DNA from 4 places in the Rhodopseudomonas parapalustris genome. Region 1 is predicted to be linked to each of the others. Evidence: predicted binding sites of a transcription regulator. Region 1 holds the regulator's gene; each other region holds the start of a gene.

Region 1 (5,768 bases):
CGGGAACGTGGTACAGGCGGACGCGACGGTTCGACAATAATGATTTCGAACGACGCGGCGGCAGGTCGCGGGGCGCCGCGATGGCGCTGCGGCCTTGCGTGGTCGCGGCGCGCCACCTAAAGCCGGATCGGGACGGTTCGATTCTCATTCGCCTGCAAGGGAGGAGCCCGATGGCTTTGATGCCGGTCGACGAAGCGCTCGCCGCGGTGCTGGCCGGCGCGCGCGGGCTCGACATCGAGATGGTCGCGCTCGAGGATGCCCACCGCCGCGTGCTGGCGCGCGACCTCGCCGCGCTCCGCACCCAGCCGCCGCAGCCGATGTCGGCGATGGACGGCTACGCCGTGCGCGCCGCCGATGTCGCGGCGCCGCCGGCGACGCTGCGGGTGATCGGCGAGATCGCCGCCGGCCGCCCTGCCACGGTCGGCATCGGCGCGGGCGAAGCGCTGCGGATCTTCACCGGTGGCGTCGTCCCCGAGGGCGCCGATGCGGTGGTGATCCAGGAAGACACGTTGCGCAACGGCGACCACGTCACGGTCAACGAAGCCGTCCGACTCGGCCGCCACATCCGCCCCGCAGGGGTCGACTTTCGCGAAGGCCAGGTGCTGCTGCATCAGGGCCACCGGCTCAACGACCGCGACCTTGCTCTTGCCGCCGGCATGAACCACGCCGCGCTGCCGGTGCACCGTCGGCCGCGGCTGGCGCTGCTGGCCACCGGCGACGAGCTGGTGATGCCGGGAACGGCGCCCGCCCCCGGCCAGATCGTCTATTCCAACGGCTACGCGCTGCGCGCCTTGGCGCAGGCCGAGGGCGCAGAGGTGATCAACCTCGGGATCGCCGCCGATACGCTCGAAGCGACCCGGGCGGCGATCCGGCAGGCCCGCGATCTCGGAGTCGATTTGCTGGTCACCACCGGCGGCGCCTCGGCCGGCGACCACGATCTGGTCAAGGACGCGCTGGAGGCCGAAGGCACCCGGATCGCGTTCTGGAAAATCGCGATGCGCCCGGGCAAGCCGATGATGCACGGCCATCTCGGCGCGATGCGGGTGATCGGCCTGCCGGGCAACCCGGTGTCGTCCTACGTCTGTGCGGTGCTGTTCATGGTGCCGCTGATCCGCGCGCTCAGTGGCATGAGCCAGCCGACGCACATCCGCGAGTCGGCTCTGCTCGGTGCCGACCTCGCCGCCAACGACACCCGCGAGGACTATCTACGGGCCCATCTGGCACGCGACGACGCCGGCCGGCAGGTCGCCACTCCGGTCGACAGCCAGGACTCCTCGCTGCTGGCACGGCTCGCGGCGGCCGAGGCGCTGATCGTCCGTCCGGCATTCGCGCTGCCCGCGCAGGCCGGCTCCCCCTGCGTCATCCTTAAGCTCCCGCTATAACGACCCGTGAAATTCCTGGCGTTCGATTAACAGGTTGCGGAACACACCCCGAACATATAGTGTCCGTTCATGATTTGTTTTCGAGATTCGGCGATAATGAGGCTGTTACGCAGACTCGTCGTCCGAACCGAGACGCACCTCGAACCGGCCGGTCGTCGCCGAATGGGAAATCGCCGATGCTGACGCGCAAGCAGTTTGAGCTGTTGAAATTCATCAACGAGCGGCTGAAGGAAGCCGGGGTTCCGCCGTCGTTCGACGAGATGAAGGATGCGCTCGATCTGCGCTCGAAGTCGGGCATTCACCGCCTGATTACGGCACTGGAGGAGCGCGGCTTCATCCGGCGATTGCCGAACCGCGCCCGGGCCATCGAAGTCATCAAACTCCCCGATACCAGCGGCATGCCCAGCGGCGGTCGCCGCGGCTTCACCCCGAGCGTGATTGAAGGCAATCTCGGCAAGGTTCGGCCGCCGAGCCCGGAGCCGGCCGAAGACGATCATAATCGCGGCAGCGTCGCGGTTCCGGTGATGGGCCGGATCGCCGCCGGTACGCCGATCGAAGCGCTGCAGAGCCGCAGTCACACCATCAGCGTGCCGGCCGACATGCTCGGCAGCGGCGAACATTACGCGCTCGAAGTACGCGGTGACTCGATGGTCGAGGCCGGTATCCTCGACGGCGACATGGCGTTGATCCAGAGGAACGACGTCGCCAGCACCGGTGACATCGTCGTGGCGCTGATCGACGAAGAGGAAGCCACGCTGAAGCGGTTCCGCCGCCGCGGCGCCTCGATCGCGCTGGAGCCAGCCAACGCCGCGTATGAAGTGCGGATCCTGCCGCCCAATCGCGTCCGCATTCAGGGCAAGCTGATCGGGCTGTACCGCAAATACTGAGCCAGGCGGTTCGGTCTCCAACGAGCATCACTCTCAATCGTCGCCCGTCCGATCCTGCGGCGCCGGAGTGGCATCCTCGGATGCTGCCGGTGCGGGCCGTCTGATCGAGGCCGGCCTGCCCTGCGCGTCCGCTGCCGCTTCGGCCCATGGCCGGCTGTGCCCCCTGGGCCGGGCTGCCTCGATTACAAACACGGCCGGCGCGTCGCCACTTCGTCGCAGCGCCAGCGTTCCACCCGTTCGCAGATCATCGTCGCCGAGCACCTGCGCCGCACAGTCCGGCGGCGGCTGCGCCGCGGTGACGACCAGCGCCGCGCGAGCGCAATCGTCGGCCAATCCATCGGGCCGCAGCGACAGCGCCACCAGCCGCCCGTCCGCGAGCGGCGTGACGCAGCCATCTGCATCGCAGGACACACCGACGCGAAGCGAGGCATCATCCGGCGTGCGGGAATCGGCGTCTGCGGCAAGCCATTGCTTGAGCCGGAACGCATCGGCGCCGCTCTGCATCAGCCGGAGCCGACCGTCGGCGCCGCGCACCGCGACCTGCCTGCCGTCGCCGGCGACCAGTACCTCCGGCTGCAGCGTCAGCGCCGCCCAGACGATCGCGCCGATCAGGCCGAGCGCCCCGCTCCAACGCAGCGGCGTGCGCAGCAAACCAACCGTGACCAGCGCGAGCGTGGCCAGTAGCAGCGGTCCGGGGCCGAATGCGGTGACGCGGCCGACCGCGCCGGGCAGCGCCGCCACCCATTGCGCCACCAGGGTCATCCAGTCGATGCCGAATTCCATGATCCGCCAGAACGGCGCGTCGAGTCCAAACGGGATCGCGACGAGACCGAGCAGCCCCGCCGGCATCACGATCGCTGAGACCACCGGCATCGCCGCCAGATTGCTGAGCACGCCGTAGGGCGTGATGCGGTGGAAGTGATAGGCGGCGTAGGGCATGGTCGCGAGGCCTGCGACCAGCGAAGCGAGTGTCAGCAGCGCGATCTCCCGCCCGCCCCACAGCGCCACCCGCGACGCCACCGAGCTGTCGTCTGCTGCGAACAGCGCCGGCATCCCGATCTGCACCAATGCGACCAGACCGAGCGTGGCGGCAAACGACATCTGAAAACTGGGATGCACCAGCGCTTCGGGCGCAATCGCCAGCACGATCAGCGCCGCCAGCGCCAGGGTCCGGAAGGTGATGGCGCGGCGATCGACCATCACCGCGATCAACACGACCGCGGTCATCAGAAAGCTGCGCTGGGTCGCGACTTCGGCGCCGGATAGCAACAGATAGAACGCAGCGGCCGCGAGCGCTGCGGCAGCCGCGACCTTCTTGATCGGAAACGTCACCGTGAGCGCCGGGATCAGCGCCAGTAGCGCGCGCAGCGCAAAGAACACCACGCCCGCCACCACCGCCATGTGATAACCGGAGATCGACAGCACATGGCCCAGTCCGGAGACGAACATCGCATCGTTGACCGGTGTCGAGATCGCATCGCGCTTGCCGGTGAGCAGTGCGGTGGCGATGGCGCGGGTATCGCCGTCGAGCGCGGCTCTGATCCGCGCGTCGATGGCGTCGCGCAAGCCCTGCATCGCGGCGGCATAGCGCAGCCGCCAGCCTCCGCTTTGCGCCGGCGCTTCGACAGTGATCGTGCCGAGCACGAAGCCGGACGCGGCGATACCCTGGAAATACAGATCGCGGGCGAAGTCGTAGCCGCCCGGCTGCAGCGGCTGTAGCGGCGGCTGCAGCCGCGCCTTCAGCGTCACGAAGCTGCCGACCGCAGGCGCCTTACCCTTCTTCACCGACAGTCGCACCCGCTCGAGCTGTGGCGGGGCGCGTGCCGCCTGCATCTGGGTGACACGCAGTACGAAGCGGTCGGTGCGCTCGCGCTCTTCGCGAACTTCGACGAAGCCGCTCAGCTTGGCGGCGTACACCGGCGTGATCAGTACCGGATGCGCAACCCGTGACGCCTTCAGCGTCGCGGTGGCAAAGCCCGCCACCGCCGCCGCGATCAGCAGCAGCGGCGCGAAAGCGCGGGTGCGGCGAAGCAGAAAGGTCCCGATCGCGAATCCGACCGCGGTCGCAGCGGCGACCCAGGCGACCGGCTCGTGATCGGCCGCAAAATACAGTGCGATGCCGGCACCGAACGCGACCGGCGTCCATGGCAACAGCCGCCCCGGCCCGGCTTCGGCCCGCGCCCACACGCGCAGCCGATCGGTCAGCGCAGTCCACGCCGTCAGCCCCCACGCCAACAGCGCGCCGGTGCCGGCCGAGGCGCCGACCGGCCATGTCCGTGCCTTGGTTCGATCGCGCCGCTGCAAGGCCGCGCCCCCACCTTCGCCGCCGGGCGAACAGTGGAACAGATCAGCGGCACCGGCAATCGCCAGCGCCGCACCGTCGGAGATCAGGCTCGATCGGGCGTCAGCCCTTCGCCACTTCCTTGGCGAAGGTATCCCGGAGCCCGATGGTGCGATTGAACACCGGCTTGTCCGGCGTCGAGTCGCGATCGCGGACGAAGTAGCCCTGACGCTCGAACTGCAGCGGCTCGGCCGAATTGCTCGCCGCCGTCTCCGGTTCGATCCGGGCGCCGGTCAGCACTTCGAGCGACTGCGGATTGAGATCGTCGGCGAAGGTCGCCGCGCTCGGTGCCGGGTTGGCGAACAACTGGTTGTAGATCCGGATCTCGGCCTTGACCGACTGCGCCGCCGGCAGCCAGTGCATCGTCGCCTTGACCTTGCGACCGTCGGGCGCGTTGCCGCCGCGGGTTGCCGGATCGTAGGTGCAGCGTAGCTCGACGATCTCGCCCGCGTCGTTCTTGATCACCTCGCGGCACTTGATGAAATAGGCGTAGCGCAATCGCACTTCGTTGCCCGGAGACAGCCGGAAGAACTTCTTCGGCGGGTTCTCCATGAAGTCGTCCTGCTCGATGTAGATCTCGCGCCCGAATGCGATCTTGCGGGTGCCGGCGCTGGGATCGTCGGGATGGTTGATCGCCTCCAGTTCTTCGGTCTGGCCTTCCGGATAGTTCTCGATCACCACCTTCAGCGGCTTCAGCACGGCCATCCGGCGCTGTGCGGTGCGGTTCAATTCCTCGCGGATGCAGAACTCAAGCATGCCGAGATCGACCACGCTGTTGGCTTTCGCCACGCCGATGCGCTTGACGAAGTCGCGCAGCGCCGCCGGCGGCACGCCGCGACGGCGCATCCCGGCCATCGTCGGCATCCGCGGGTCGTCCCAGCCGGCGACATGGCCGCCGCGCACCAGTTCGGTCAGGACGCGCTTGGACAACAGCGTATAAGTGATGTTGAGGCGGGCGAACTCATACTGCCGCGGCTGCGACGGTACCGGCAGCTTCGACAGCAGCCATTCGTACAGCGGCCGATGGTCCTCGAACTCCAGCGTGCAGATCGAATGGGTGATGCCCTCGATCGCGTCCGACTGGCCGTGCGCATAGTCGTAGCTCGGATAGATCGACCATGTGTCGCCGGTCCGCGGATGATGCGCGTGCAGAATGCG
Region 2 (5,768 bases), on a different contig from region 1:
TGCGGCCACCGTCGTGAGCAGCAGCAGGCCGATCTCGATCGACAGAGCGAACCACGCCGCACGACGATGCTGGCCGACCACTTGCCAGCCGTGCCACAGCACCAACGCCCAGAGCGGGCGGGCCAGAATCAGCGGGCCGAACTCGACGCCGGAACCGGCGAAGGCGGTGATGGTGGAAGTCAGCAGCACCGCGACCACGGCGTATTGCGGACCGACCACGCTGCGCGCGAGCTGGAACAAGGCATAGAAGGTGACGACGAAGCAGAGCTGCGCCAGCACGTAGACGCCCACGATATGGCTGCCGGCTGCCCGATAGGCGATGTCGGCGAGCCAGAACGCCAGCGGCGGGCCGAGATCGGTGCCGACTTGGTATTCGCGGCCATAGGCGAGCACCATCGCGACGTCGCCCGGCGGACTGGCGTAGAACAGCGTCGGGACCAGGACCCACAGCAGCGCCTGGGCGCTCACCACCAGCCAGAACACCAGCAGCGGCCGAGCGCGGATCAGTTCGACGATCAGTGAGGCGAAACGCATGTGGGGCCAGCGAAATTCGGTCTGATCGTGATAGAGCCCACCGGCCGCACGCGCAACCGCGCGCCCGCCCTCACACGGCGGCTTCGATGGCGGCCTCGGGCGCGAACAGATCCCGGATCGGCGGCGGGGCGGCGCCTTCGATCCTCTGCCAGGCGGCGGCGACCGGCGCGAAGAAGCGGCGGTGATGCACCGTCGGCCCGAGCCTGGCCAGGGCATCGAGATGCTCCGGCACGCCATAGCCTTTATGCTGCTCGAAGCCGTAGCCGGGGCACTGTTCGGCGAGCCGGCACATCAGGCGATCGCGCGACACTTTGGCGATGATCGAAGCCGCCGCAATCGAAGCGATCAGCCCGTCGCCGCCGATCACGGCCTCGCAGTCGCACTTGGTCGCGAGCCGATCCCGACCGTCGACGAAGACGTGGCGCGGCAGTTCTGGCAGCGCATGCACCGCGCGGGTCAGCGCCCACAGCGAGGCACGCAGGATGTTGTCGCGATTGATCCGCTCCGGCGAGGCGTAGACCACGGAGACCTGTGCGGTGGCGCAGATCTCCTCGAACAGCGCCTCGCGCTTCTCCGCTGTCAATCGCTTCGAATCGTCGAGCCCCTTCGGCACCCGCTTCGGATCAAGCACCACGGCGGCTGCGACCACCGGCCCGGCGAGCGGGCCGCGGCCGGCTTCGTCGCAGCCGGCGACCGGCCAGATGCCGCGCTTGATCAGCGCACGCTCGCGCCGGAAGCCCGGCGGCGCCACCGCGATCACGCCCTTCGGTCGCTTGGCCGGCACGGCTTTGCCGGCGGCGGCCTTTGCGTTCGGTATGGAGGCGGGCTTGAGCTTGCTGCTCGAAGCCTTGTTGCTCGAAGCCTTGCTGCTAGGAGCCTTCTTGATCGAAGTCTTGCCGGCCGGCTTCGCCGGAACCTTGATCAGCTGTTTGCTGTCCCGAATCATCGGGTGATGCTGCGGGCGTGGCCCGGCCGGCGCAACCGGAAACTCCGGATCATGCCCGCAATTCAGCGCCACCAGTGGGTATTAGCGCTGCGCTCGCTCAGAACAGGCTGAGCTGCTGCCCTGCCTTCTCCGGCTTCTCGAAATGGTCGAGGGTCAGCTTGGAGCGGCGCTTGTTCAACCCGAGCCGGGTGCAGGCGGTCTCGAAGCGGCGGCCGATCATCCAGGCGATCGGGCCGGTGCCTTTCATCCGCGTACCCCATTGCGAGTCGTAATCGCGCCCGCCGCGCATGTCGCGGATCAGGGTGAAAACATGGCGATAGCGGTCCGGATAGTTCGCCATCAGCCATTCACGGAACAGGTCGCGCACTTCCAGCGGCAGGCGCAACAGAATGTAGCTGGCCTCCTTGACGCCGGCATGAGCGGCGGCGGCGAGGATGCGCTCGATCTCCATGTCGTTCAGCGCGGGGATCACCGGCGCCACCATCACGGTGGTCGGAATCCCGGCGTCGGAGAGCCGCTTCAGTGCCTCGAGCCGCTTGGCGGGCGCCGAGGCGCGTGGCTCCATGCTGCGCGACAGTTTCGGATCGAGCGAGGTGACGGACAGCGCCACCTTGACGAGCTGACGCTTGGCCATGCGGGCCAGGATGTCGACGTCGCGCACCACCAATGCGGACTTGGTGACGATGCCGACCGGGTGACCGGTCTTCTCCAGCACCTCGAGGATGCCGCGCATGATCTTTCGCTCGCGCTCGATCGGCTGATACGGATCGGTGTTGGTGCCGATCGCGATCATCTTCGGCTCGTAGTCGGCCGACGCCAATTCCTTCTCGAGCAGTGCCGGCGCATCCGGCTTGACGAACAGCCGCGATTCGAAATCCAGCCCCGGCGACAGACCGAGATACGCGTGCGTCGGCCGTGCGAAACAATACACGCAGCCGTGCTCGCATCCGCGATACGGATTGATCGAGCGGTCGAAGCCGATATCAGGCGATTCGTTGCGGGTGATGACCTTGCGCGCAGTGTCGAGAGCGACGGTTGTCTTGAAGGGCGGAAGGTCGTCGAGGCTCTGCCAGCCGTCGTCGAACGCGACTCGAGCCTCCGCCTCGTAGCGACCAGAGTCGTTGGAGGTCGCTCCGCGACCGCGGCGGCGCTGCTGATCGATGGCGACCTCGATCGCAGGGAACGGGGAAGGCGCGCCCACCGGCTCGGAGGGCACCGTGACCGGCGGGCGCTTGAGGGCATTGGATGCTCTGCTCATGCATCCAAGATAGCGAGTCGCAAGAACAAATCAAGAACAAACGTACATGTCGAACGTTTCGTGTCCCCAGCTTCGCACGATCCTTTGCCCGGATGATAGGCATCCTGCAATTCACGGCTGATTTTGCGGCAGTGAGGTGCTAAGCGTGGCGCGCATCTGTCGTCGTAGGGTCACCCGCCGAACATGTTGAGCGTGATCGTTTCCACCGAAGGCGTCGAGCGGACCGCGGTTGCGACGCTGGCGTCGCTGGTCCCCGGCGCTGCGGCCGGCGTAGTCAGCGACGTGACGTTGGTCGATCGCGGCGGCAGCGACACCATTGCGCGCGTCGCGGACGTGGCCGGCTGCAACTACCTGGCATTCGACGGCGATCGCGCCGAAGCGCTCGCCGCTGGAGCTCGGAAGGCACGCTCCCCGTGGCTGATGTTTCTGCATGCCGGCGCCGTGCTCGATCCCGGCTGGATCGAGGAGACCACGCAGTTCATCGAAGGCGTCATGGCCAGCGGCCATCCGCGCGCGGGCATCTTCCGTTATGCACGGTCGCCTTATGCACCCACCGGCTGGCGCGAGAGCCTGTCAGCGATGATCCGCAGCTTCTCCAGCTCCGGTGCGAATCAGGGCCTGGTGATCGCCCGCGACCATTACGACCGGCTCGGCGGCCACGCCGGGCGCGGGGCCGAAGCCGCCCTTCCGCGCGAGCTCGGCCGGTCGTCCCGCACCCTGCTGCGCAGCCGGGTCATCCTCGCCGCCTGATTGAGCCGTCCAATATCGACCGAACCCGCCGATCCATATGCTTGCCTTCGGCAACCATTTAGTTGACGAAAGCAATCATATCGGCTTGGATTATTCCGTCGCAGGTATGGCGATGGGAAGAGCAGCAGACCAGTGCAACAGGATCTGAAGAACGACGAGACGGTCGAAGCCGTCCGCGCCTTTAACCGCTTCTACACAGCCCGCTTGGGCGTGCTGGAGCAGCATCTCTACGCGAGCCCCTATTCGCTGACGGAAGCGCGCGTGCTGTACGAGCTGTCGCAGCGCGAGCATGTGACGGCGACGGAGATCGCCGCCGAACTCGGCATTGATGCCGGCTATCTGAGCCGGATCATCCAAAGCTTCGACAAGGCCGGGCTGATCAAGCGCACACCGTCCGCCGCCGATCGTCGCCAGCATTTGCTGTCGCTGACCGCCAAAGGCCGCGCCTCCTACGCCAAACTCGAGCGGAGTTCACAGCAGGACGTCAGCCGGATGCTCTCGGTGCTGGAGGCGGACGACCGCGCCGAAGTCGCCGCCGCGATGGCGACGATCCAGCGCACGATGTCGTCGGCTCAACAGCCGCCGCCGATTCTGCGCGAGCCGCGGCCCGGCGACATCGGCTGGATCGTCCAGAGCCATGGCGCGATCTATGCGGCCGAATATGGCTTCAACGCTGCATTCGAAGCGCTCGTGGCACAGATCTGCGGCGACTTCCTGGCGAAGAACGACCCTGCGCGCGAACGCTGCTGGATCGCCGAATACAAGGGCGTCCCGGCCGGCTCACTGTTTCTTGTCGACGCCGGCGACGGCATGGCCAAGTTTCGGTTGTTGCTGGTGACTCCGCAGGCGCGCGGTCATGGCCTCGGCAAGCGCCTGGTCGATGAAGCCATCGCGTTCGCCCGTCGCTCCGGCTATCGCGGCATCACGCTGTGGACGCAAGGCGTCCTGGTCACCGCGCGCAACATCTATCAGCGGGCGGGATTCGAGCTGGTCGGGACCGAGCCGCACACGATGTTTGGCCCGGAGATGCTCGGCGAGACCTGGGAGCTGAGGCTGTGAATTCTGCGCGTCGCGAGGATACGCGGCGCGTCACTGCAGAGCTGATCGCCTTCCACGCCCGGCGTGGAAGGCGCAGCGAGGCGCCGCAATGGTTGCAATGCTACGGACCGTGTTCGACGGCCTGCGCTTAGCACTCCATCGGCTGAAGCAGATCCTCAGGCAGCCCGATCCGCCACCAGCGTTTCTACAAACTGCGGGTAGCACTCGGCGAGCTCGTCGGTGACGCGGCCGCGCAGCAACCCCAGCGTCTCCGCATCCGGCTCCGGAGTGAACGGCACCTGCGCGGGCGCGTCGTAGTCGAAACCGGTGGCGGCACGGATCTCGTCTGCCGAGCTGCCCCGATGCACGCTGCGCAGACCGAACCGCTTGCGCTGCTTGTCGAAGCCAAACAGCGCCAGCCCGGTCAGCAGCGCGTGCGGACCGCCGCATCGATAGACGCGCTCGCTGGCGCCCGGAGCGCTGACGAAATCGACCTTGTCGACCAGGACGCGGGGCGAGTGCTCCTCGCGAAACAGGATCACCCGCGGCACCAGATAGTACATGAACGCCGAACCGAACGAGCCCGGCCAGCGCACGCTGCTCGCCGGATAGTCGCCGGTGCCGACCAGGTTGATATTAGCCTGGCCGTCGATCTGGCCGCCGCCGAGGAAGAACGCGTCGATCCGGCCTTGCGCGGTGGCGTCGAACAGCTCGAACGCGCCGTTGGTGAAGAAATTATGCTGACGCGAGCCGAGCACGATCACCCGGACCGGATCGCGGCCGCGGCGCTCGTTGCGGGCGCGCAGCAGCATGGCGCCAGCGGCCGGGATCGGCGAGGAGGCACCGACCGCGACGGTGCGAACGCCGTCGAGCAGATCGGCGATGGTGGCGATCAGGATTTCGCGCGACGTCGCAGGTGCCGTGCTCATGCCACCGCCTCGAACTTCTGGGCGAAGCCCTGCATATAGGCGGCAAAGCCCTCGGCCGAGCGCGCCATCTTGGCGTAGCGTGCGACCTCCGCCGAGTCGATATTGTATTCGCCGGCGAGGCTGAGCGGCCAGGCGCCGTTCTTGGCTTCGGCGATTGCGCCGACATACAGCGCCGGCAACACACCGGCGGCGGCGTTCTCGTCCGCCAGCAGCGAGGTCTCGACGATGCGCTCGACCGTCACCAGCGTGGTCTTGGCCGCATAGGCCATCGCGGCGAGTTCGGTCTGGCGGCCGATCCGGACGTTACCGAAGC
Region 3 (5,768 bases), on a different contig from region 1:
AGGGAATGATGGTGCAAGCGAGCGTCGGTCATCGTTGAACTACTCTTGGTCCCCGGTCTCACCAAACAACCCGAACTGTGCCGGGTCGCGCGCCGGCGCGGCAAGGCCGAGGTGGCGGAAGGCGTGATCGGTGAGCAGGCGGCCGCGCGGGGTGCGCTGCAGGTAGCCGCACTGAATCAGATAGGGCTCGATGATGTCCTCGATCGCGTCGCGCGGCTCCGACAGCGCCGCCGCCATGGTCTCGACGCCCACCGGGCCGCCGCCATAGTTCAGCGCGATCGTCGTGAGGTAACGCCGGTCCATTGCGTCGAGGCCGGCACTATCGACTTCCAGCGCGCCCAGCGCATGATCGGCGATGGCGCGGTCGATCGCTTCGGCATCGGCTGCAGACGCAAAGTCGCGGACCCGGCGCAGCAGCCGCCCTGCGATGCGCGGCGTGCCGCGGGCGCGGCGAGCGATCTCGTTGGCGCCGTCATTGGTGATCGGCGTGCCGAGCACGCGCGCGCCGCGGCGCACGATGCTCTCCAGCTCGTCGATGGTGTAGAAGTTCAGCCGGATCGGGATGCCAAAGCGATCTCGCAGCGGATTGGTCAGCAGGCCGGCGCGTGTCGTCGCACCGACCAGCGTGAACTTCGACAGGTCGATCTTCACCGAGCGCGCCGCCGGGCCCTCACCGATGATCAGATCGAGCTGGAAATCCTCCATCGCCGGATACAGCACCTCCTCGACCGATGGGCTGAGGCGATGGATCTCGTCGATGAACAGCACGTCGCGTTCTTCGAGGTTGGTGAGCAAGGCGGCGAGATCACCGGCCTTGGCGATGACAGGCCCGGACGTCGCGCGAAAGCCGACGCCGAGTTCGCGGGCGACGATCTGCGCCAGGGTGGTCTTGCCGAGACCGGGAGGCCCGACGAACAGCACATGGTCGAGCGCCTCTTTGCGCTTGCGCGCGGCGTCGATGAACACCTGCAGATTGGCGCGCGCCTGCTGCTGGCCGACGAACTCGGACAGATTCTGCGGCCGAAGAGCCGCATCGCCGAGATCATCGCCGCGGCGCTCTGGCGTGACGAGGCGGGGGTCAGTCATTGGGGAAGTGTACCACGCGGCAATGCCTGTTCTCTCCTCCCCCTTGCGGGGAGGGGTCGGGGGTGGGGGTCCACGAGCGCTGTGCCCGCGTCGCCCTCACCCCAGCCCTCTCCCGCAAGCGGGAGAGGGGGCGCGCTGTGCAAGGAGAGAGAGTAGTGGCAAACACACTCACAATACCCGCTCCCGGCTGTATTTGTTCGGCAGCAGTTCGCTGATGCTCACCGCTTCGACGCCGTCCGGCCCCGGCACTAAGACGCGGGCGTTACGGTCGTAGTCCCAGATCAGTTCGCGGCAGGCGCCACAGGGGGAGACGACGCGGACTTCGCGGTCGGTGTCGTGCGGCTTGGGGTGGCGCACGGCCACGATGGTGTCGATGCCGGCGTCGCCGAGTTCGGTGATCACCTGACCGAGCGCGACCGCCTCGGCGCACACCGCCATACGGCCCAGATAAGCATCGAGATTGACCGCGACATAGCGCTGGCCGGTGCGGGTCAGCAGTGCTGCCCCGACTTCCTGCCAGTCGTTGCGGTAGCGCTTGGTGATTGCCGCGATTGCGGCATCGATCAGCGCGCGGTCGGCCTCGGTGATACTCACTTCGACAGCTCCTTCAGGCCGAGCTTGATCAGTTGCGCGGTCGCGGCGTCCTCGCCGGCGGCGCGCGAGGCCGCAGCGACCGCTGCGGCCGCCTGCGGCTGACCGTAGCCGAGATTGACCAGCGCCGAGATCGCGTCCGAGACAGCGCGCGGCGCAGTGTTGTCATCGATCGCGCCAGACAGATGCACGACCGCCGGATCGACATTGCCGAGCGCCGGCACCTTGTCCTTCAATTCCGAGACAATGCGCTCGGCGACCTTCGGCCCGACGCCGGGCGTGCGCGCCACCGCGGCCTTGTCGCGCAATGCGATCGCATTGGCGAGATCGTGTGGCGGCAGCGTCGACAGCACCGCCAGCGCCACCTTGGCGCCGACGCTCTGCACCGTCTGCAGCAGACGAAACCACTCGCGTTCGGTATCGGTACGAAAGCCGAACAGCTTGATCTGATCCTCGCGCACATAGGTCTCGATCGACAGTGTCGCCGCCTCGCCCGGCGACGGCAGCGCCTGCAGGGTGCGGCTGGCGCAATGCACCTGATAGCCGACGCCATGGACGTCGAGGATCACATAGTCTTCGCCGTAACTATCGATCACGCCCTTGAGCTTGCCGATCATGGGGAGGCTCTCCTCCCCTCTCCTGCTTGCGGGGGTGGGGGGGCCACGAGCACTGTGCCCGCGTCGCCCTCACCCCAACCCTCTCCCGCAAGCGGGAGAGGGGGCGCGCTGTGCGCGGGGAGAGGCTGCGCCCCTCTCACACAAGCAAATATCCTCATGCGCCCACCGCCTTTAGCCGCTGGGCGGCGACACGGTGGTGGGCGTGGGTGATGGCGATCGCCAATGCGTCCGCGGCGTCGGCGCTCTTCGGATCGGCTTTGGGCAATAGTATCTTCAGCATCATCTGGATCTGGGTCTTGTCGGCATGGCCGGCGCCGACCACCGTCTTCTTAACGAGGTTGGGGGCATATTCGGCGACCAGGAGGCCGTGCATCGCCGGCACCAGCATCGCCACGCCGCGCGCCTGGCCGAGCTTCAGCGTCGCGGCGCCGTCCTTGTTGACGAAGGTCTGCTCGACCGCGGCCTCGGCCGGCGCGTGTTCGGCCAGCACCTTCGACAGCCCATCATGGATCGCCAACAGCCGCTCGGCCAGCGGCAGCGTATCGCGGGGCTCCACCGAGCCGCACGCCACATACACCAGCCGATTGCCCTCGCTCTCCACCACACCCCAACCGGTGCGGCGAAGGCCGGGGTCGATGCCAAGGATGCGGACGCTGTGATTCGGCGCTGGGGTCATGGCCAAGTGATAGCGCCGAAAAGCTAAAGAACAAAATAGCAACAAGCCGCCGTACCCAGGGAAAGAGCCGCGGAAGCTCGACAGCGTACTCGCCGATAACGGATCAACGCAGATGGAGCTGCGCCCTCGGGATATTCCGAGGCGAGCACTCATCATTTTACAACCTAAGGTTGTTGTGGTTTCCTTTTGCTGTCGCAACTTCAACCACAGGAGCACGGACAATGACCCGCGTCATCACTCATGGTCAGGTCAGGCGGCAGTCGGAATCGGATCTCTATGCTGTCGCTGTCGACAACCTCACCTTCCCGACGATTCCGGAAGTCGGCCCGCTGCCGCCGGCCGGGACGACCGGCACCCTGACGACCAAGACGGTGCCGAATACCCCGTATACGGCGGCGCCCCCGCCGCCGCCGCCGGTTCCGCCGAACCAGACCATCATCTACGAGGACAGCAACACGCAGAACACGATCAGCATGCGCGTGGCCTCGGTCGTCGGCCCCGCGAAATACAATATCGTCGTGCTGTAAGCGGCTTGTGCTGGATGCGCGGCCAACCGGCCGCGCAGTCCTGTTCAGCCCGCCATCTTCGCCATCAGGGCGTCGGAGACTTCGAAGTTGGCGTAGACGTTCTGGACGTCGTCGTGGTCGTTGAGGGCGTCCATCAGCTTGAACAGCTTCTCGCCGGTCTCGTCATCGACCACGACGGTGTTCTGCGGCTTCCAGATCACCGCCGCCTTGCGCGCCTCGCCGAACTTGGCTTCGAGCGCCTTGGCGACGTCGCGGAAAGTTTCCTGCGAGGCGTAGATCTCGTGGCCCGACTCCGACGACACCACATCGTCGGCGCCGGCTTCGATCGCGGCGTCGAGCATGTCGTCGGCCGAAGCCTTGTCGGCGTCGTATTCGACGATGCCGACGCGGTCGAACATGAACGACACCGAACCGGTTTCACCGAGATTGCCGCCGGACTTGGTGAAGAACGAGCGGATGTCGCTGGCGGCGCGGTTGCGGTTGTCGGTCAGCGCTTCGACGATCACGGCGACGCCGCCGGGGCCGTAGCCCTCGTAACGGATTTCGTCGTAGTTCTCTGAATCGCCGCCAATCGCCTTCTTGATCGCGCGCTCGATATTGTCCTTCGGCATGTTTTCCGCACGCGCCGCGAGCACCGCGGCACGCAGCCGGGGGTTCATCGCCGGGTCCGGCGTGCCGAGCTTGGCCGCAACGGTGATTTCGCGGGCGAGCTTGCTGAACAGCTTGGACCGCTGTGCGTCCTGCCGGCCCTTGCGGTGCATAATGTTCTTGAATTGCGAATGTCCGGCCATGCGCTCTCTCTCGCGGGTCGATCCGTTGAAATTTTCGGGCTGCGGCGCGGGTTTATAAGCGGCGCATCCGCCAAAATCAAAGACTTGCCACCGTACCGAGGCGCGAAATCCCGAATTCCACCAAAAGAAAATTTAACCGTACCTTCACGTAGAGCCGAGAGAGTAGCGCGCGAAATTCTAGTTTTACGGGAGGTGTCATGGCGTTCGGCCTGTTTCGCAAGCGGCTGCCGGAGACGGCGGCCCCGAACGTCGTTGCGGTTTCGGCCCAGGCTGCGGCCGAACCGGCGGCCGCCGAGACCGATTCGGCGCGTGAAATCCTTGAACTGCTGGAGCTCGAGCTCGGCTCCCTGATCCGCCAGCTCGAGCGCGCCGCCGACTCGGTGACCACCGGCGTAGGGTCGACGACCGCGACCCTGCACACCATCCGCGAGCGCACCGATGCTCTCACCGGCCGGACCAGCGCCGCCCAGGCCACCGCAGATTCGTTCTCGCAAGCTGCCGACAAATTCACCCATTCGGCCGAGGGTATCGGTGCCCAGGTCCGCCAGGCCTCGCAGCTCGCCGACGACGCCAGCGCCGCCGCCAATGAAGCCACGGCCAATGTCGAGCGGCTCCGGGATTCGTCGGCGGCGATCGGCAACGTCGTCAACCTGATCTCGCAGATCGCCCGCCAGACCACGCTGCTGGCGCTGAACTCAACGATCGAGGCCGCCCGCGCCGGCGCGGCGGGGCGCGGCTTCGCCGTGGTGGCGACCGAGGTGAAGGCATTGGCGGTGCAGACCCAGGAAGCCACCGAGGAGATCAAGCGCAAGATCGACGCGCTTCAGCGCGACGCTTCCAGCTCGGCCGACGCGGTCCATCGCATCACCAGCGCGATCGCGGCGATCCGGCCGGTGTTCGAGACCGTCAACGGAGCAGTGGCCGAACAGAACGCCACCACCGGCGACATCGCCGGCAACGCCACCTCGGCCTCGACCTTCATCGCCTCGGTTGGCGACAGCACCGCCGAGATCGACAGCGCCACCCGCGAAGCCGAGCAGCACGGCGGCGAAGTCGCTCGCGCCGGCCAGAACGTTACCTCACTCGCCGAAAAGCTGCGGGCACGCACCGCGGTTCTGCTCAAGCTCGGCGACCGCGAAGACGCGCGGCGCCGCGAGAAGCTGCCGTGCCACCTGCAGATCGCAATCGAGACCCCGCACGGCAAGATCTCCGCGCCGGTGTACGAGATCTCGATGGACGGGGTGCTGATCAGCGGCCCGGCCGTGGCCGGCCTCGCCACCGGGCAACAGCTCTCCGCCGAGTTGCAGGACATCGGCACCTGCCGCATCCGCATCGCCGAGCAAGGCAAGGCCGGGGCACTCGCGCGGTTTGTCGCCCCCGACGCAAGCCTGCAGGAGCGGGTCGAGGACCGGCTGTGGGCGATCCGCGACGAGAACACCGAGTTCGTCACCCGCGCGATCGAGGCCGGCCACGAGCTCGC
Region 4 (5,768 bases), on a different contig from region 1:
GCGGCTGCTGCATACCGCGATCTGGGCGTTCTTCGCCTCGTCGATCGTCGCCATCCCGGTCACAGTCTGGTTCGGGCAACTGGTCGCCGCGCTGTGGCTGAGCGTGTTCGTGTGGGGCGAAGTGTTTGTGCTGCTGCTGAACCGGATGCGCTGTCCGCTGACCACGCTGGCGGCGCGCTACACTGACGACCGCGCTGACAATTTCGACATCTGCCTGCCGCGCTGGCTGGCCCGCTATACCAGCGGCTGTTCGGCACGCTGTTCGCCCTTACCCAGCTCCAACTCGGCTGGGCTCTGCTGGTGCGCTGACCGCTTCGCCGGCACCCAAGCCGCAGTTCCTCTGAAACGGCGACGGCCGCTGCACAAGGAGCGCAGCGGCCGTCGGCTGACACATCATCCCCGGCCGATCGCGGCCGGAGGGGAAAGGCTGTGCAAAGGAGCTCAGAACGGGATGTCGTCGTCCATGTCGCTGCGGCCGCCGCCGCTGCTGGCCGGCATCGGGCGCCGGGCACCGCCGCCGCCCGACGGGCCGCTGGAGCCGAAATCGCCGCCGGAATTGTCGTCGCCGTAGCCGCCGCCACCACCGCCACCGCTGCGGCCGTCGAGCATCGTCAGCGTCGAGTTGAAATTCTGCAGCACAACCTCGGTGCTGTAGCGCTCAGCGCCGCTCTGATCGGTCCATTTGCGCGTCTGGAGCTGGCCTTCGATATAAACCTTCGCGCCTTTTCTCAGGTACTGCTCGGCGACCTTGCACAACCCTTCGTTGAAGATCACCACGCGATGCCATTCGGTCTTTTCCTTGCGCTCGCCGGTGGCGCGGTCGCGCCAGGACTCCGAGGTCGCAATCCGCAGATTCGCGATCGGACGTCCATCCTGGGTCCGCTTGATCTCCGGATCGGCGCCGAGGTTTCCGACCAGGATCACCTTGTTCACGCTGCCCGCCATCGACGTCTCCTCTCAAAATCAACCAACTGCTCGCCGCTCCGCACGCCGATCCGGCGTCTCAGCGACCTTCCGCCCAAGCGCTTACGCTGTCGGCGCCGCGTCGCCCATACGCCCACGCGCGAAAATACCCGCAGCGCCCGCGTTATCCACCGCGGCGAGCAACACAATTATGTTCTATTTTTGTTCCGATGAGAAGCGCAAAGTCAGCCACCTGCGAGACGCGCCGCACCGGCGCGTAGTACCGCAGATGGCTGGATCGGTATCTAGGATGCAATTTCAGGATTACGTTCCGCTATTACCAGTTTCAGAGCGATTTTTTGCGCGCGATTGTTGCAAATCGGCGACGTCGCACGCATCAAGACGAGCGTATAGTCACAGCCGGAATTTGAGATGGGCACTCGCGCTTCCTTTGGTCCGCAGCGGGACAACTGGCGGATCAGGAACCGGTGAAGCAAACAACCGGAGAATTGCGATGAAGAAATTTCCGTTGGGGACCGTTGGTCTGATTGCGTTGGGTGGCCTGATTGCCACGAGTTCGGTGCCGGCGATGGCCGCCGACCTCGCGGCCCGCCCCTACCCCAAGGCGCTGCCGATGATCCCGGTGATGTACAACTGGTCCGGCTTCTACGTCGGCGCCAATGGCGGCTGGGGCACCAGCCGCAACTGCTGGGACTTCGCCGGCACCACGGCGCAACCGCTTGCAGCCAACTTGGGCGAGGGTTGCCACGATGCCTCAGGCGGCACAGTCGGCGGCCAGTTTGGTTATGTTTGGCAGATAGGAGCCTGGGTATTTGGTCTCGAAGCTCAAGGCAACTGGGCCGACTTCAAGGGGACTAATGTGAGCCTTCTCCCCACGCCGGGGACGATCAACGATTCTAATGTGGACGCATTCGGCCTATTCACCGCCCGCGTCGGCTACGCGTGGGAAAACACGCTGATCTATGCCAAGGGCGGTGCGGCGCTCACAGGCGACAAATACACAGTGTATGGCACTAGGACAGGCGCGGTCACCGACACAGCTAAAGAAATCCGATGGGGCGCGTCGGTAGGTGCTGGTTTGGAATACGGCTTCGCTCCTGCCTGGTCGATCGGTTTCGAGTACGACCACCTGTTCATGGGAAACCGCGACATCGCCTTTGCGACCACCTCCGTCGACCGCATCAACCAGGACCTTAACGTCGTTAGCGCCCGCATCAATTATCGATGGGGAGGCCCAGTCGTGGCGCGGTATTGAGCTTCTGGGCGCTTACGACAGCCGCGAAGGCTAACGACGAGGACACTCGCCGCTCTTCTGTGTCCAAGTATAGATTCCACGGGGGCCGGCCTCCGAGGTTGACAGGGCAAGAGCAGAATTATTCAATCAAATGTTGCAGCCCGGCTACAGACTTCTGTCTTTTTCCGCGTATCATGTGTGCAGTTGATTGATTTGCGCCGTGCCCATTGGAGAGCGAAATGAAGAAATTTCTTCTTTGTACTACCGGAATGATTGCGCTAAGCGCACCCGCCTCAGCAGCTGATATGGCTGCCCGTCCTTACACAAAAGCACCGCCTCCTATAGTTGCAGCGATGTACGATTGGTCCGGTTTTTATATCGGCGCCAATGCGGGTTGGGGACAAAGTCGCGACAACCGCTATAGGACCGATCGCAATCCGGCCTTGGACCTTGGTGCCTATAACGCCAACGGCGCAACGGCTGGTGGCCAAATCGGCTATCGTTGGCAAACCGGTGCCTGGGTATTCGGCGTTGAAGCACAGGGAAACTGGGCCGATTTTCATGGTAGTATACAGAATCAATTTAACCTAGCGAACCAGATTTACTCGAAGACTGACGCTTTCGGTCTGTTCACCGGCCAAGTCGGCTACGCCTGGAACAACATACTACTCTACGTCAAGGGCGGCGCTGCGGTGACTGATCGCCAGTACGAATTCATCTCGAACGCTACTGGTGCCGCGACAGCGGTTACGGACTATCACACTCGCTGGAGTGGGACTGTCGGTGGGGGATTCGAGATCGGCTTCGCTCCGAACTGGTCTATCGGAGTGGAATACAATCACATCTTCGAAAATCGCCACGACGTTCAGTTCAATAGCGCAGCTACTGGTGCGCCGATCGCCGGGAGTTACGAATCGGGTGGGGATACCGATCTCGTGCTAGCCCGCATCAATTATCGCTGGGGCGGCCCGGTGGTGGCGCGCTACTGAGAACCGCTTCGCTGCACTCAGCTTCGGTTCGGAAGGCCGGCCTCGCGCCGGCCTTCTGCATTTCCGGGCGCAGGTTCCGGACCGAAACGCGGGAGCCGCTGCGGCGCGACCTTTCGGCCTTTGTCCGGTCGGACTGGAAACCGCGCCAGTCGGACGCAACAATCCGGTTGATGGCGCACCGAGGCTCTGGCAATCGCGCCTCGTTCTTCCTATGTTCCGATTTCAGCCCATCCGGCGTCAGCTCCGGTCGCTCCGGCGCGCGCCCCAACCGGCGCGTTTCCGCGCGTCTGGACACCCGCATGGACGAAGTGATCAAGGCGAAGCGTCAGACCCCCGCGGCCTCGAGCCGGACCGCCATCACCATTCGTGGCGCCCGCGAGCACAATCTCAAGAACGTCGACGTCACCATCCCGCGCGATAAGCTCGTGGTGTTCACCGGCCTGTCCGGCTCCGGCAAGTCGTCGCTGGCGTTCGACACCATCTATGCCGAGGGTCAGCGCCGCTATGTCGAGTCGCTGTCGGCCTATGCCCGGCAATTCCTCGAGATGATGCAGAAGCCGGACGTCGACCAGATCGACGGCCTGTCGCCAGCGATCTCGATCGAGCAGAAGACCACCTCGAAGAACCCGCGCTCGACCGTCGGCACCGTGACCGAGATCTACGACTACATGCGCCTCTTATGGGCGCGCGTCGGCGTGCCCTACTCGCCGGCGACCGGCCTGCCGATCGAGAGCCAGACGGTATCGCAGATGGTCGACCGGGTGCTGGCGATGCCCGAAGGCACCCGGCTGTATCTGCTGGCGCCGGTGGTGCGTGGCCGCAAGGGCGAGTACCGCAAGGAGCTCGCCGACTGGCTGAAGAAGGGCTTCCAGCGCGTCAAGATCGACGGCAGCTTCCACGAGCTCGCCGAAGCGCCGACGCTCGACAAGAAATTCCCGCACGACATCGACGTCGTGGTCGACCGCATCGTGGTGCGTCCCGACATCGGCCAGCGCCTCGCCGAGAGTTTCGAGACCGCGCTGAAGCTGGCCGAGGGGCTGGCGGTGATCGAGTTCGCGGATGCGCCCGCCGCGGCGGCCGCACCGGCGCCCGCTCCTGACGAGCCCGGCGACAAGAAGAAAAAGGCCGACAAGAAGGTCGCCAAGATCCACGACAAGAGCGGCGCCGAGCGCATCCTGTTCTCGGAGAAATTCGCCTGCCCGGTGTCCGGCTTCACCATTCCGGAGATCGAGCCCAGGCTGTTTTCGTTCAACAACCCCTACGGCGCCTGTCCGGAATGCGGCGGCCTCGGCATCGAGCAGCACATTGACGCTGACCTGGTCGTGCCCGACAAGGAACTGACGCTGCGCAAGGGCGCGATCGCGCCGTGGGCGAAGTCGTCCTCGCCGTACTACCTGCAGACGCTGACCGCGCTCGGCAAGCATTACAAATTCACGCTCGACACCAAGTGGAAGGACCTCCCCAAGAAGGTCCAGAACGTGCTGCTGCACGGCTCCGGCGACGACGAGATCAAGTTCTCCTACGAGGACGGCGTCCGCTCCTACGACACCAAGAAGCCGTTCGAAGGCGTCGTCACCAATATCGAGCGCCGCTTCCGCGAGACCGAGAGCGAATGGGCGCGCGAGGAGCTCGGCAAGTACTTCTCCGACGTGCCGTGCGATGCCTGCGCCGGCCATCGCCTCAAGCCGGAGGCGCTGTGCGTCAAGATCGGGGGGAAGCATATCGGCGAGGTCTCCGAGCTGTCGGTCAAGGCCGCCGGCGACTGGTTCACCTCGGTGCCCAAGCTGCTCAACACCCAGCAGAACGAGATCGCCGTTCGTATCCTGAAGGAGATCCGCGACCGGCTCAGCTTCCTGCTCGACGTCGGCCTCAACTACCTGACGCTGTCGCGCTCGTCCGGCACGCTGTCGGGCGGCGAGAGCCAGCGCATCCGCCTCGCCTCGCAAATCGGCAGCGGCCTCACCGGCGTGCTCTACGTGCTCGACGAGCCGTCGATCGGCCTGCACCAGCGCGACAACGCCCGGCTGCTCGACACCCTCAAGCGGCTGCGCGATCTCGGCAACACCGTGATCGTGGTCGAGCACGACGAGGACGCCATCCTGCTCGCCGACCATGTGCTCGACATCGGCCCCGGCGCGGGCGTCCATGGCGGCCACATCATCGCCCAAGGCACGCCGGCCGAGATCATGCGCAATCCGAAGTCGCTGACCGGCAAGTATCTGACCGGCGAATTGTCGGTGCCGGTGCCGGAGCGCCGGCCGCCGAACCATCGCCGCACCCTGAAGCTGGTCAACGCTCGCGGCAACAATCTGAAGAACGTGACCGCCGAAATCCCACTGGGCCTGTTCACCTGCGTCACCGGTGTCTCCGGCGGCGGCAAGTCGACGCTGTTGATCGACACCTTCTACAAGGCGATCGCGCGCAAGCTGAACAACGCCAGCGAACCGCCGGCGCCGCACGACCGCATCGAGGGCCTCGAGCACATCGACAAGATCATCGACATCGACCAGTCGCCGATCGGCCGCACCCCGCGCAGCAATCCCGCGACCTACACCGGCGCGTTCACACCGATCCGCGAGTGGTTCGCCGGCCTGCCCGAGTCCAAGTCGCGCGGCTACGAG

What was found. The regulator LexA, encoded in region 1, represses DNA repair genes until DNA is damaged. The targets are predictions, from matches to a motif close to TGTTCNNNNTGTGTTCNG.
Region 2: M9H71_RS06430 (PA0069 family radical SAM protein) is a predicted target of LexA. The motif match lies at 2,760-2,777, and genes of this name have one in related genera.
Region 3: ruvC (crossover junction endodeoxyribonuclease RuvC) is a predicted target of LexA. The motif match lies at 2,997-3,014, and genes of this name have one in related genera.
Region 4: uvrA (excinuclease ABC subunit UvrA) is a predicted target of LexA. The motif match lies at 3,349-3,366, and genes of this name have one in related genera.

Annotation. Positions count from the first base shown of each region.
Region 1 covers NZ_JAMKBZ010000036.1:2,909-8,676, forward strand. Annotated here, with positions in the region: gene M9H71_RS22335 (molybdopterin molybdotransferase MoeA) at 171-1,382, shown strand; gene lexA (transcriptional repressor LexA) at 1,559-2,269, shown strand; gene M9H71_RS22345 (ComEC/Rec2 family competence protein) at 2,303-4,573, opposite strand; gene M9H71_RS22350 (glutamine--tRNA ligase/YqeY domain fusion protein) at 4,674-5,768, opposite strand, start outside.
Region 2 covers NZ_JAMKBZ010000005.1:35,842-41,609, reverse strand. Annotated here, with positions in the region: gene M9H71_RS06440 (glycosyltransferase family 39 protein) at 1-534, opposite strand, end outside; gene M9H71_RS06435 (ribonuclease HII) at 605-1,480, opposite strand; gene M9H71_RS06430 (PA0069 family radical SAM protein) at 1,578-2,738, opposite strand; gene M9H71_RS06425 (glycosyl transferase) at 2,922-3,488, shown strand; gene M9H71_RS06420 (bifunctional helix-turn-helix transcriptional regulator/GNAT family N-acetyltransferase) at 3,621-4,547, shown strand; gene M9H71_RS06415 (CoA-transferase) at 4,703-5,455, opposite strand; gene M9H71_RS06410 (CoA transferase subunit A) at 5,452-5,768, opposite strand, start outside.
Region 3 covers NZ_JAMKBZ010000005.1:132,194-137,961, reverse strand. Annotated here, with positions in the region: gene ybgC (tol-pal system-associated acyl-CoA thioesterase) at 1-32, opposite strand, end outside; gene ruvB (Holliday junction branch migration DNA helicase RuvB) at 40-1,086, opposite strand; gene M9H71_RS06900 (cytidine deaminase) at 1,255-1,680, opposite strand; gene ruvA (Holliday junction branch migration protein RuvA) at 1,677-2,294, opposite strand; gene ruvC (crossover junction endodeoxyribonuclease RuvC) at 2,449-2,970, opposite strand; gene M9H71_RS06885 (hypothetical protein) at 3,192-3,497, shown strand; gene M9H71_RS06880 (YebC/PmpR family DNA-binding transcriptional regulator) at 3,542-4,288, opposite strand; gene M9H71_RS06875 (methyl-accepting chemotaxis protein) at 4,486-5,768, shown strand, end outside.
Region 4 covers NZ_JAMKBZ010000014.1:45,772-51,539, forward strand. Annotated here, with positions in the region: gene M9H71_RS14015 (single-stranded DNA-binding protein) at 442-945, opposite strand; gene M9H71_RS14020 (outer membrane protein) at 1,418-2,179, shown strand; gene M9H71_RS14025 (outer membrane protein) at 2,398-3,147, shown strand; gene uvrA (excinuclease ABC subunit UvrA) at 3,447-5,768, shown strand, end outside.